Regions from separate parts of the Ectopseudomonas toyotomiensis genome, predicted to be linked through region 2. Evidence: riboswitches for the same ligand, from Rfam matches in the RefSeq annotation. Region 2 holds a riboswitch; each other region holds the start of a gene.
The links. Region 2 has a riboswitch for cobalamin ahead of JWV26_RS09750 (TonB-dependent receptor). Riboswitches for the same ligand answer to the same signal wherever they lie in the genome.
Positions count from the first base shown of each region.

Region 1: linked by a shared signal. The riboswitch ahead of JWV26_RS06510 (TonB-dependent receptor domain-containing protein) and the one ahead of JWV26_RS09750 (TonB-dependent receptor) in region 2 are both predicted to bind cobalamin.
Region 3: linked by a shared signal. The riboswitch ahead of cobO (cob(I)yrinic acid a,c-diamide adenosyltransferase) and the one ahead of JWV26_RS09750 (TonB-dependent receptor) in region 2 are both predicted to bind cobalamin.

Region 1 covers NZ_CP070505.1:1,423,741-1,426,963, reverse strand. Annotated here, with positions in the region: gene JWV26_RS06510 (TonB-dependent receptor domain-containing protein) at 35-1,900, opposite strand; cobalamin riboswitch at 1,988-2,193, opposite strand; gene JWV26_RS06505 (methyl-accepting chemotaxis protein) at 2,243-3,223, opposite strand, start outside.
Region 2 covers NZ_CP070505.1:2,117,008-2,120,230, forward strand. Annotated here, with positions in the region: gene JWV26_RS09750 (TonB-dependent receptor) at 1-1,716, opposite strand, end outside; cobalamin riboswitch at 2,051-2,244, opposite strand; gene JWV26_RS09755 ((2Fe-2S) ferredoxin domain-containing protein) at 2,347-3,045, opposite strand; gene JWV26_RS09760 (cobalt-precorrin-6A reductase) at 3,197-3,223, opposite strand, start outside.
Region 3 covers NZ_CP070505.1:4,209,306-4,212,528, forward strand. Annotated here, with positions in the region: gene JWV26_RS19575 (C40 family peptidase) at 1-330, shown strand, start outside; gene JWV26_RS19580 (hypothetical protein) at 341-661, shown strand; cobalamin riboswitch at 695-903, shown strand; gene cobO (cob(I)yrinic acid a,c-diamide adenosyltransferase) at 1,095-1,706, shown strand; gene JWV26_RS19590 (cobyrinic acid a,c-diamide synthase CobB) at 1,706-2,998, shown strand; gene bluB (5,6-dimethylbenzimidazole synthase) at 2,995-3,223, shown strand, end outside.

The DNA of each region.
Region 1 (3,223 bases), 690 kb from region 2:
CGCTAAACCACCCTACGCAGATTGCACATCAACTTTAGAGTTGCGGCGTCCAGGTGACGGCGAATAGTGCGGTGCGGCCGGCGCTGTTGTAGCCGAAACGGCCATTGGGTGTACTGTAGGTCGATTCTGCATAGTCCTTGTTCAGCAGGTTATCCAGCTTCAGGCTCAGCCCCAGTTCCTCATTGGCCTGCCAGGCGGCGCGCAGGCTCAGCAGGCCGTAGCCGCTCATTTCGATCTCGTTGTCGGCGTCGTCGTAGCGACCACTGATCGCACGCCAGCCTGCGCCCACCGACACATCGCCAAAGCGGCGGTCGACGTCCAGGCTCAAAGTGCGTTTGGCGCGGCGCTGCAGGGTATGGCCGCTGGCGCGGTCACGCGGGTCGATCAGGGCCAGCGCGAGATTGCCTTGCCAGCCGAACAACTCCTGCTGCACGGCGGCTTCGAAGCCATTGATCCGGGCTGTCTGGACGTTCTGTGGAATGAAGTTCTCGTCCAGGACGATGGCGTCCTCGATATCGGTTCGATACACGGAAGCCTGCAACGATCCTGTGTCGCTGTAGCGGCTACGCCATTGCAGCTCGTAGCTCTTGGAGCGTTCCGGGGCGAGGTCGGGATTGGCACTGGGGAAGCACATGCCACCAAAGCAGAAGTCCGGGTAGTAAAGGTCGTTGAAGGTCGGGGCGCGGAAGCCTTCGCTATACGACAGGATCAGGTCGTTGGCGTTGTTGAGGGGTAAGGTCAATGACGCGTTCCATGTGTTCTCGTTACCAAATTGCTGGTTGTCGTCGTGGCGCACCCCTAGCTCGGTCGAGAACGTTTCTCCGATATAACGATGCTGAACGAAGGCCGCGCGGTTCCAGCGTGAGTCCTCGACAAAGTCCGTCGTGCCCTGCGCTCGATCTTCATACCAGTCCAGACCTAGCAGCAGTTGGTGGTTTTCGTTGAGTGTCAGGGTGTTCAGCCAGTTGGCTGCGTCACGGTAGGTATTGAACTGGCTGACGGTACCGCCTGCCTGGTCGTTGCCGCTGTCGCGCTTGTCCTCGCTGTGTCCCAGTTCCAGGCGGCTGCTCCAGACTTCGGTAACACGAGCCTCGATAAAACCAGAGATGCTGCTGAGCAGAAAATCGGTGGTTGGCAGGGAGCCAGTGAAGGTGTCGTCATACTCCACCTGCCCGCGCTGATCGAGCGCAGTGAAGCCAACCTCCAGCGAGTCGTTGAAGCGGTGCGACAGATTCAGGCTTAACGAGCGGTTGCGGTAGGCGTCGTCGTCGCCATTGGCGCCGAAACCGTCGCGGGTGGCGTCGATGCCGGCAGTCTCGTCCAGAGCGGCACCCAGGTGAAAACGAGTGCGCTTGTCGCCGCCGGAGAGGCCGAGGCTGCGCTGGTAAGTGCTATCACTGCCAGCCGCCAGCCGTGCGTAAGGCTTGAGGCCCTGGCCATCGCCCTGGCGAGTGAAGATCTGAATCACCCCGCCAATGGCGTCTGAGCCGTATAGCGCCGAACGCGCTCCACGAACCACTTCGATACGCTCGATCTGCTCGGGGGCGAGAAACTCCAGGCTGCTGGTGCCGCTGGAGGCTGCCGCGATACGTTGCCCGTCGACCAGGACCAGGGTTTGTGCCGTGCTGGCGCCGCGCAGGAACACGCCCGTCTGGCTGCCTGCACCGCCAGTGCGGACGACGCTGAGGCCGGGCACACGCTCCAGTAGCTCGGTAACGCTGCTGACCTGCAGGCGCTCGATGTCGTCCCGTTTGAACACCGTGGTGGCGGCGGTAGCCTGCGCTTGCGGTTCGGCCAGGCGCCCGGAGGTGACGACCAGTGGCTCGGCCACGTAGGGTTCGGCGGCCAGCGAAAGACCTGGCATGACGGCGATGGCCAGAGCCAGACGAGACAGTTTCATTATTTTTCCTCAACAGTCGGCAGACGTTCGAGGAGGGCAGGCGCAAGCGCGGGCAGGACGGCGCTTGACCGTGTCGCCCTCCGCAACACCAGTCGCACCGCCTTGGCCGGTCTCCGGGCTCTCGACCCGCGTCCACCTTCCCAGGCTTGGCCCAGTGGCTGTTGGACGTGGCGCAAGCTTTGGGCTTGCTGTCGATTACCGTTGCGGGGGCAGCGTCGGGTTTGCTCAACAAAAGCGCACCGACTTCCCGTTTAACACTGCTTGCGCAGCGCACCCTGGCGGAACATGAATGGCGCGCACCTTAGTGCGCGCGAGTATGAATGACAAGCAAGCGCCGCTCATTCAGCGATGAGTGGCGCTCATGCTCAGATCGCTCTTCATCCTAGGCGGCGCTTGCCAGCCGTGCTGGATCGTCGTGTGCTGATCAGTCTGGGGCTCCTGATGGCTGAGGCGGTTCGCCGTCTTGTGCAGATCGAGCACCAGTTGCGCCAGGACTTGTGCAGCTTGCAGGGTTTCATCTGCGCTCTGGCTACTGCGTTCGGCGGCGCCGGTAATGGCCTGGGCCTGATCGTTGACTGCATGCACCTGCGCCAGTTGAGATTGCATGCCCTGACTCAACTGGCCAAGGCGGCTCTGCATCGCTTCCACTTCGTGCTGGATGCGCGCCAGGGCTGCGGTGGCTTCATCGGAACGCGTCACGCTGCGCTGGGCCGCTTCCTGGCAACTGCGCATGCTGCTCATGCTGTCCAGGGTCTGCTGGCGCACGCTGGCCAGGGTGGTGGTGATCTCTTCGGTCGCTTGCGCCGTGCGCTGCGCCAGATTACGCACTTCATCTGCCACCACCGCGAAGCCGCGGCCGCTGTCGCCGGCACGAGCGGCTTCGATCGCAGCGTTCAGGGCCAGCAGGTTGGTTTGCTCGGCGATGGCGTGGATCGACTCGCTGATGTGCTGGATCTCTTCGGTCTGTCGATTCAGGGCCTGCAGGGATTGGCTGGACTGTTCGATGCGCTCGGCCAGCTGGCTGACTTCCTCGGCATTCTGGTTAACCGCAGCGCTGCCCTGGCGCGTCATGTCCAGGGCCTGTTGCGAGGCGCGTTCGCTGTCGAGGATGTGCGCTGTGGCCTGGCCGATGCTGTGGTTGACCTCGACCATCGCGCGGGCAGTGGAGGTCGCCGCGTTCTGTCCCTGGGTGGCACACTGGCTGGCGTTGATGGCGGTGCGCGTCAGTCCTGTGGAGGTCTGTTGCAGGGCTGCACCGGCAGTGAGGATGCCCTGCATGGTGTGGTCCATCTTGTCGACGAAGCTGTTTACCCAGCCGGCCAG
Region 2 (3,223 bases):
GCCCCGACCCAGCGCCAATTCCAGGGTGGCCTCCAGACCATCGGAAGATTGCTGGCCGATCTGCACCGTGGGCGAGGTCGGGGTTTCGCGGCTGAGCAGCTTCTTCTTGACGATATGGTAGGCGGCCAGCGTCCACTCGCCCTGACCATTCCAGAACATCTGCTTGAGGCCGATTTCGCTCTGCCTGGCTTCGCTAAGGTCGAACTGCTGCTGAGTCGGGTTGAGGGTCAGCAGGTTGCTCACCCCCTCGGTGCTGGTGGCGTACTGACCGTACAGCGACAGCTCGGGGGTCAGGGCGAAGACCAGCCCGGCGCGCCAATTGTCGCCACTCAGGCTGCGGTCGGCGCTGCTGCCATCGATCAGGTTGTCGCGCTGAATATGCAGCTGATCACGGCGCACACCGGTGACCAGCGACAGGCGCTCGGTCAGCTGGGTGCGGTTCTCGGCGAACAGCGAGAACTGCCGCGCCAGGTTGCGCTCGCGCGGGCCGTAGCCGAGCGGATCGGTGCTCTGGTACTGCCCGCCGCCGGAGCCGGCCAGCGGCACGCTGTCGCTGAAACTGCTGGCGAAATCGTGCTGGCGGGCGAAGTGGATGCGGTTGTAATCCACCCCGACTACCGTGCGGCTATCGAGGCCGAACAGGGTGTGATCCAGGGTGAAGGTCTGGCGGTCGCCGACCTGTTCCTGGGTGTGCTTGATCTCGTAGAACTCGCCACGCTCGACCCTGTCGCCCGGCTGCCAGCGATAGGCCTCGGCATTGCGCCAGTAGCGCTGAGTCTTGATGTAGTAGAGCTGGTTGCTGGCGCTGAGCACGTCGTTGATGCGCCAGTCGCTCACCAGGCGGGTGATCTGGTCGTTGTAGCGAATGTCGGCATTGGCGACGTTGTAGTTACGTTCGCGGATGCTCTCGCGGTACTTGCCAGCCACCAGCGGCGTGCCGAGATAGCGCTCGGGGCTCTGATCGCCATGATCGTGGGACAGGGTGAAGCTCAGATCATCATTGGCGTCCCAGCGCAGGGCGGCGCTGAGCGCCAGGCTATCCGAATCACCCCGGTCGACCCAGCCATTGCTGGCCTGCTGATTGATGTTGAAGCGGTAGCTCAGTTCGTCACTCAGCGAACCGCCGCTGTCCAGGGCGGCCTGGCGGCGGTCATCGCTGCCATAGCCGAGGCGCAGCTGGTTGCGGATCTCGCCGGCGAAGGGCTTCTTCGGCACCACATTGATCACCGCACCGGTGGCTCCCTCGCCGTAGAGCACCGAGGCCGGGCCGCGCAGCACGTCGATACGTGCCACCGACCAGGTGTCCACCGGGAAGGTCATGGTGCCGGCGCCGACGTACTGGCGGGTGCCATCGTACAGCTGCATGGTCGCCGAATGGCCGGTGAAGCCGCGCGCCGACAGCGCGGTGCCGCCATTGCCGGGCGAGCCGGTGCTGCTGATACCCGCCGTGCGGGTCACGGCGTCCTGCACCGTGAGGTTGTTGCGCCCACGTACCTCGGCGCCGCTCAGGCTGCTGTTGCTGGCCGGCGTTTGCAGGGCCGACAGCTCCAGGCGGGAGCCGGACGCGGTGGGCGTATGCAGATCGCTCTCGCCTTCCTCGGCAGCGTGCGCCTGGACGGTGACGTCAGGGAGATCGACAGGAGATTCGCTGGCCATGGCCACATCGCCGACCAGCAGCGCGAATGGCAGGGAGCAGAGGCGTAGAAGGTGCTGCACGTGAGTGATTCCGGATATTCCAGGAGAGTCGTCAGGACGCTCCAGGCTCCGGGTGTGCGAGTTGAAGGCGGTCAGCCTTGACGCTTCGCAGTCGGTGCCTGAGGCAATAATGTTATTGTTATAACATAACATTATCGTTTTTCGCAGGTAGCCAGAAACGGGCTCACGCCCTTCGTTCAGGCATGCAGAAGAGAGGTTCTTGTAGCGGAAATGGCGCGCCATATTGCTTCCATCGCAAAGAGAAAAGGCACGGCAATCCGATGGAAATGCGCAACAGCAGACAGGGGCACGGCGGCGCCCTACTGGAGTCAACGCCCGCCCACCGCGGGTTGCCAGACACAAACGACTCCAGGCCGGTCTCCGGGCTTGCGAGGGTCATGAACGCATCGCCTTCCCATGCGCGTGGCGCACAGTGGCGTATCGATGCGGTCGCTCGCTTACCGTTGCGGGGGCAGCGTCGGACTTCAACCGACTTCCCGTTTCACCTCACGCGCGGCGGCGTGAGACACCTGAAGCGGGGCGGATATGACCACCCACACCCGCTCAAGTCAAGGCGCGGTGGCAATTGCGGGAGGCGCTTTAGCGGCGATTGCTCGTAGCTTGAATTGGCCGCAGGCGTAATCCGAGTTGCTAATTGTTGCCCTGCTCATCGATACGCAAATCCGGCAACGCCCTGCCCGCCACCAGACGCTCGTCGACCAGGCGAATCACCGCCGCCTCGTCCTTGATGCCATACCACTCACCCTGTGGATAAAGACTCGCGGTCGGCCCCAGATCGCAGGGGAACTGGCACTGGCTGCGGGTGATATGCACACCGCCCTCGCACTCAAGCTTGCCGGCGGCCTTGAGCCGCTGGCGCAGGGTTTTCCACAGGCCCAGCGCGCCCTTGCGCGTGCAGCGCGGGCCGTTGCACAGCAGCAGGCGCTGCGCATGCGGCGGGATCTGCGACCAGGCGTGATGTGCCGGCACCGGCGGCACGTCGCTGCAGGGAATATGTGCCTCGCGGCTTTCGAGCAACGCGCCGAGGCCATCGAGCCAGGTGTCCTCCAGCGCCGTGCAGACCACGAACACTCCTGCCCCGTCGCTCCGCTCGGCGATACGTTCGCGCAGCCAGTCGCGGTGCGCGGCATCGGCGCGCGGCTCCAGATCGACCACCAGCAGTGGTCGCGGCGCCTCATCGATGGCCTGCCAGAAGCCGTCCTGTTCGCTGTCATGCAGATGCGCCTCGCCAAGCAGCATTTCGATGCGCTGTTGCAGACGCTCGGCCGAGGCACCACGACCCAGGCCGGGGCCGATAAACAGAACGCGGGCGTAGGGGGCTTGGCTCATGACGGTCTCCAGAACGGGCCGGCAGTCTAGCAGCGCGTCGTGGTCCGGAGGCAATCCGGCGGGTAATAGAAGGCCCGGTGCGCGCGGCGCACCCTACGGAATCAGCGCAGGCGTAAGGCCGCCAGGCCGGCGTTGGCGGGTTTCACCCGCCCTACAGGGACAGCGCCTCGTAGAGAGC
Region 3 (3,223 bases), 2.1 Mb from region 2:
GAAGGTGGTTTCGACTGCAGTGGCCTGATCGGCTACGTTTATCGCGATGCTGCCGGTATCAGTCTGCCGCGTTCGACGCGTGAGCTGAGCACCATGCGCACCCCTGATGTCCGTCGCGACGCCCTGAAAAGTGGTGACCTGGTGTTCTTTGCCACCAATGGTGGCCGCGCCGTCAGTCATGCCGGGATCTATGTCGGTGATGGCCGCTTCGTCCATGCCCCCTCCACCGGTGGTACCGTGCGCCTGGACAGCCTCACCAGCGGTTACTGGCAGGGCGTCTATCTCGATGCCAAGCGGGTCATCACCCCAGAGCTCGCGCGTAATCCCTGATTTACTGTCCATGGTCGATCTCATTCGCCTGCCGCCTCAGCCTGAGGTCTGCCAGCTGTGCGCGCGCCCCGTCGCATTGACCCGGCATCACCTGATTCCCAAGGCGCTGCACGACAAGGCTTATGTGCAGAAGCGCTACCCTCGTCATGAACGTATCACCGCCACGCTGTGGGTCTGCCGCGCCTGCCATAACCAGATTCATCGTCTTTTCAGTGAAAAGGAGCTGGCGCTGACCTACAACAGCCGCGAGGCACTACTGAGCGACGAGCGTTTGCGAACGTTCGTCGACTGGTTGGCGAGCAAACCGCCCGGGTTCATGCCCAGGCACTGAGTGGCGTTGACGGGCAGGGCTGCCAGCCTCTACCCTGCGCGCCTTGCTTCAGGTGCCCCGCGTTGCCGTGAATGGCGGCCATGGGGTGAAACAGGGAAGCCGGTTCCAATGCCGGCGCTGCCCCCGCAACGGTAGGTGAGTCAAACGCTGCTCGAAGCCACTGTGCTATGCACGGGAAGGCGCGGCGTCGAACCCATGGTTCGCTCACAAGCCCGGAGACCGGCCTGTCGCAGTTTCACGGCATCGCGGAGGGCGCTGTCCGGCCAACGCTCCGGTTCTACCGGGGGCGTTCGTGTTGTTTCGTCTTCCGCTCGCCTGACCAGCCATTGGCGCCTGGATGAGTGCGTGCGGATCATCGCGATCTTCTTCCTCATTGCCGTTCGTACTGTTCGATGAACAGGCGGCGCGGGTGCCTGACGTGCAGGAGCACAGCATGAGTGAGACCGCCGAGCGCGACGCCCGCCACAAGGCGCGCATGCAACGCAAGAAAGCCCTGATCGACGAAAAGATCGCCCAGGCCCAGGACGAATACGGCCTGCTGCTGGTGCACAGCGGCAATGGCAAGGGCAAGAGCAGCAGCGCCTTCGGCATGGTCGCGCGCGCCCTTGGCCATGGCATCAAGGTCGGCGTGGTGCAGTTCATCAAGGGCGCGGCCAGCACCGGTGAAGAAACCTTCTTCCGCCGTTTTCCCGAGGAAGTCAGCTATCACGTGATGGGCGAAGGCTTCACCTGGGAAACCCAGGATCGCCAACGTGATATCGCCAAGGCGCAGCAAGCCTGGGCGGTGGCACGGCATCTGCTCAGCGATGAGTCGGTCGGCCTGGTGGTGCTGGATGAGCTGAACATCGCCCTCAAGCATGGCTACCTCGAACTGGACACGGTGCTGGCTGATATCGAAGCCCGGCCGCTGTTGCAGCACGTGGTGGTGACGGGGCGCGGTGCGTTGCCTGGGATGATCGAGGCGGCTGACACCGTCACTGAAATGAGCCTGGTCAAGCATGCGTTCAAGTCCGGAGTAAAAGCACAGAAGGGCATCGAATTCTGATGGGCGCACGTCATTGTCCAGCGCTGCTGATCGCTGCGCCGGCGTCCGGCCAGGGTAAGACCACTGTCACCGCTGCGCTGGCACGTCTGCATACGCGCCAGGGTCGGCGGGTGCGGGTGTTCAAGTGCGGCCCGGACTTTCTCGATCCGATGATCCATGCGCGTGCCAGCGGCGCGCCGGTGTACCAGCTCGACCTGGCCATGGTCGGCGAAGCAGAGAGCCGTCGCCTGCTGTGGCAGGCGGCCGGCGAGGCCGATCTGATCCTGATCGAAGGGGTGATGGGCCTGTTCGACGGCAAGCCCTCGGCGGCCGACCTGGCCCGCCACTTCGGCGTGCCGGTGCTGGGCGTGATCGACGGTGCGGCCATGGCGCAGACCTTCGGCGCCCTGGCCCACGGGCTTGCCACCTTCCAGCCGGACTTGCCCTTTGCCGGCGTGCTCGGCAACCGTGTCGCCAGCACGCGGCATGGCGAGATTCTGCGTGATGCGCTGCCAGCGAGCATTCGCTGGTTTGGCGCGTTGCCGCGTAGCGCTGCGGTGGAGCTGCCCAGCCGCCATCTGGGGCTGGTGCAGGCCGGTGAGTTGGCCGATCTGGACGCACGTCTGGACGCCGCGGCCGATGCGCTGGCGGCCAGTGCCAACGTCGACCTGCCGCCTGCGGTGAGCTTCGCTGCGCCGCAGGTCGATGAACTGGCGCCGCTGTTGGCTGGCGTACGTATCGGCGTGGCGCGCGATGCGGCGTTCGCCTTCCTTTATCAGGCCAATCTCGATCTGCTGCAGGCACTGGGCGCCGAGTTGCATTACTTCTCGCCGCTCACTGATCGCGAGCTGCCAAAGGTGGACAGCCTCTATCTGCCTGGCGGATATCCGGAGCTGTACCTTGCCGAGCTGGAAGGTAACCAGCTGATGGCCGCGGCGATTCGTGCTCATTATCAGGCCGGCAAGCCCTTGCTCGCCGAATGTGGCGGCATGCTCTATCTGCTCGATGAACTGCGCGACAAGCAAGGTGCCAGCGGGCGCATGCTCGGCCTGCTGGCGGGCAGCGCGGCCTTGCAGCCACGGCTGACCGCCCTGGCCTTGCAGCAGGTGACGCTGCCCGAAGGCGAGCTACGTGGCCACAGTTACCACCACTCGCGGCTGGAAAGCCCCTTGCAGCCTCTGGCGTTCGGCCGCTGCCCGAACGGCAAGCCGGTGGCTGAGGCGGTTTATCGCCTGGGGCGACTCACGGCCAGCTATATCCACTTCTACCTACCGTCAAACCCGGAGGCGGCCGCTGCGCTGTTACGCCCATGAGCGAGCATGCCTTCAGCCATCAGGAGCGCGCGGCGGTGTATCGCGCCATCGCCGAGCGCCGCGATATGCGTCATTTCAGCGGCGGCGAGGTGCCAGCCGAGGTCCTGGCTCGGCTGCTCGAAGCCGCCCACCACGCGCCGAGCGTTGGCCTGATGCAGCCTTGGCGCTTTGTGCGCGTCAGTGACCGGCAACTGCGTGAGTCCATTCATGAGCTGGTGGAGGCCG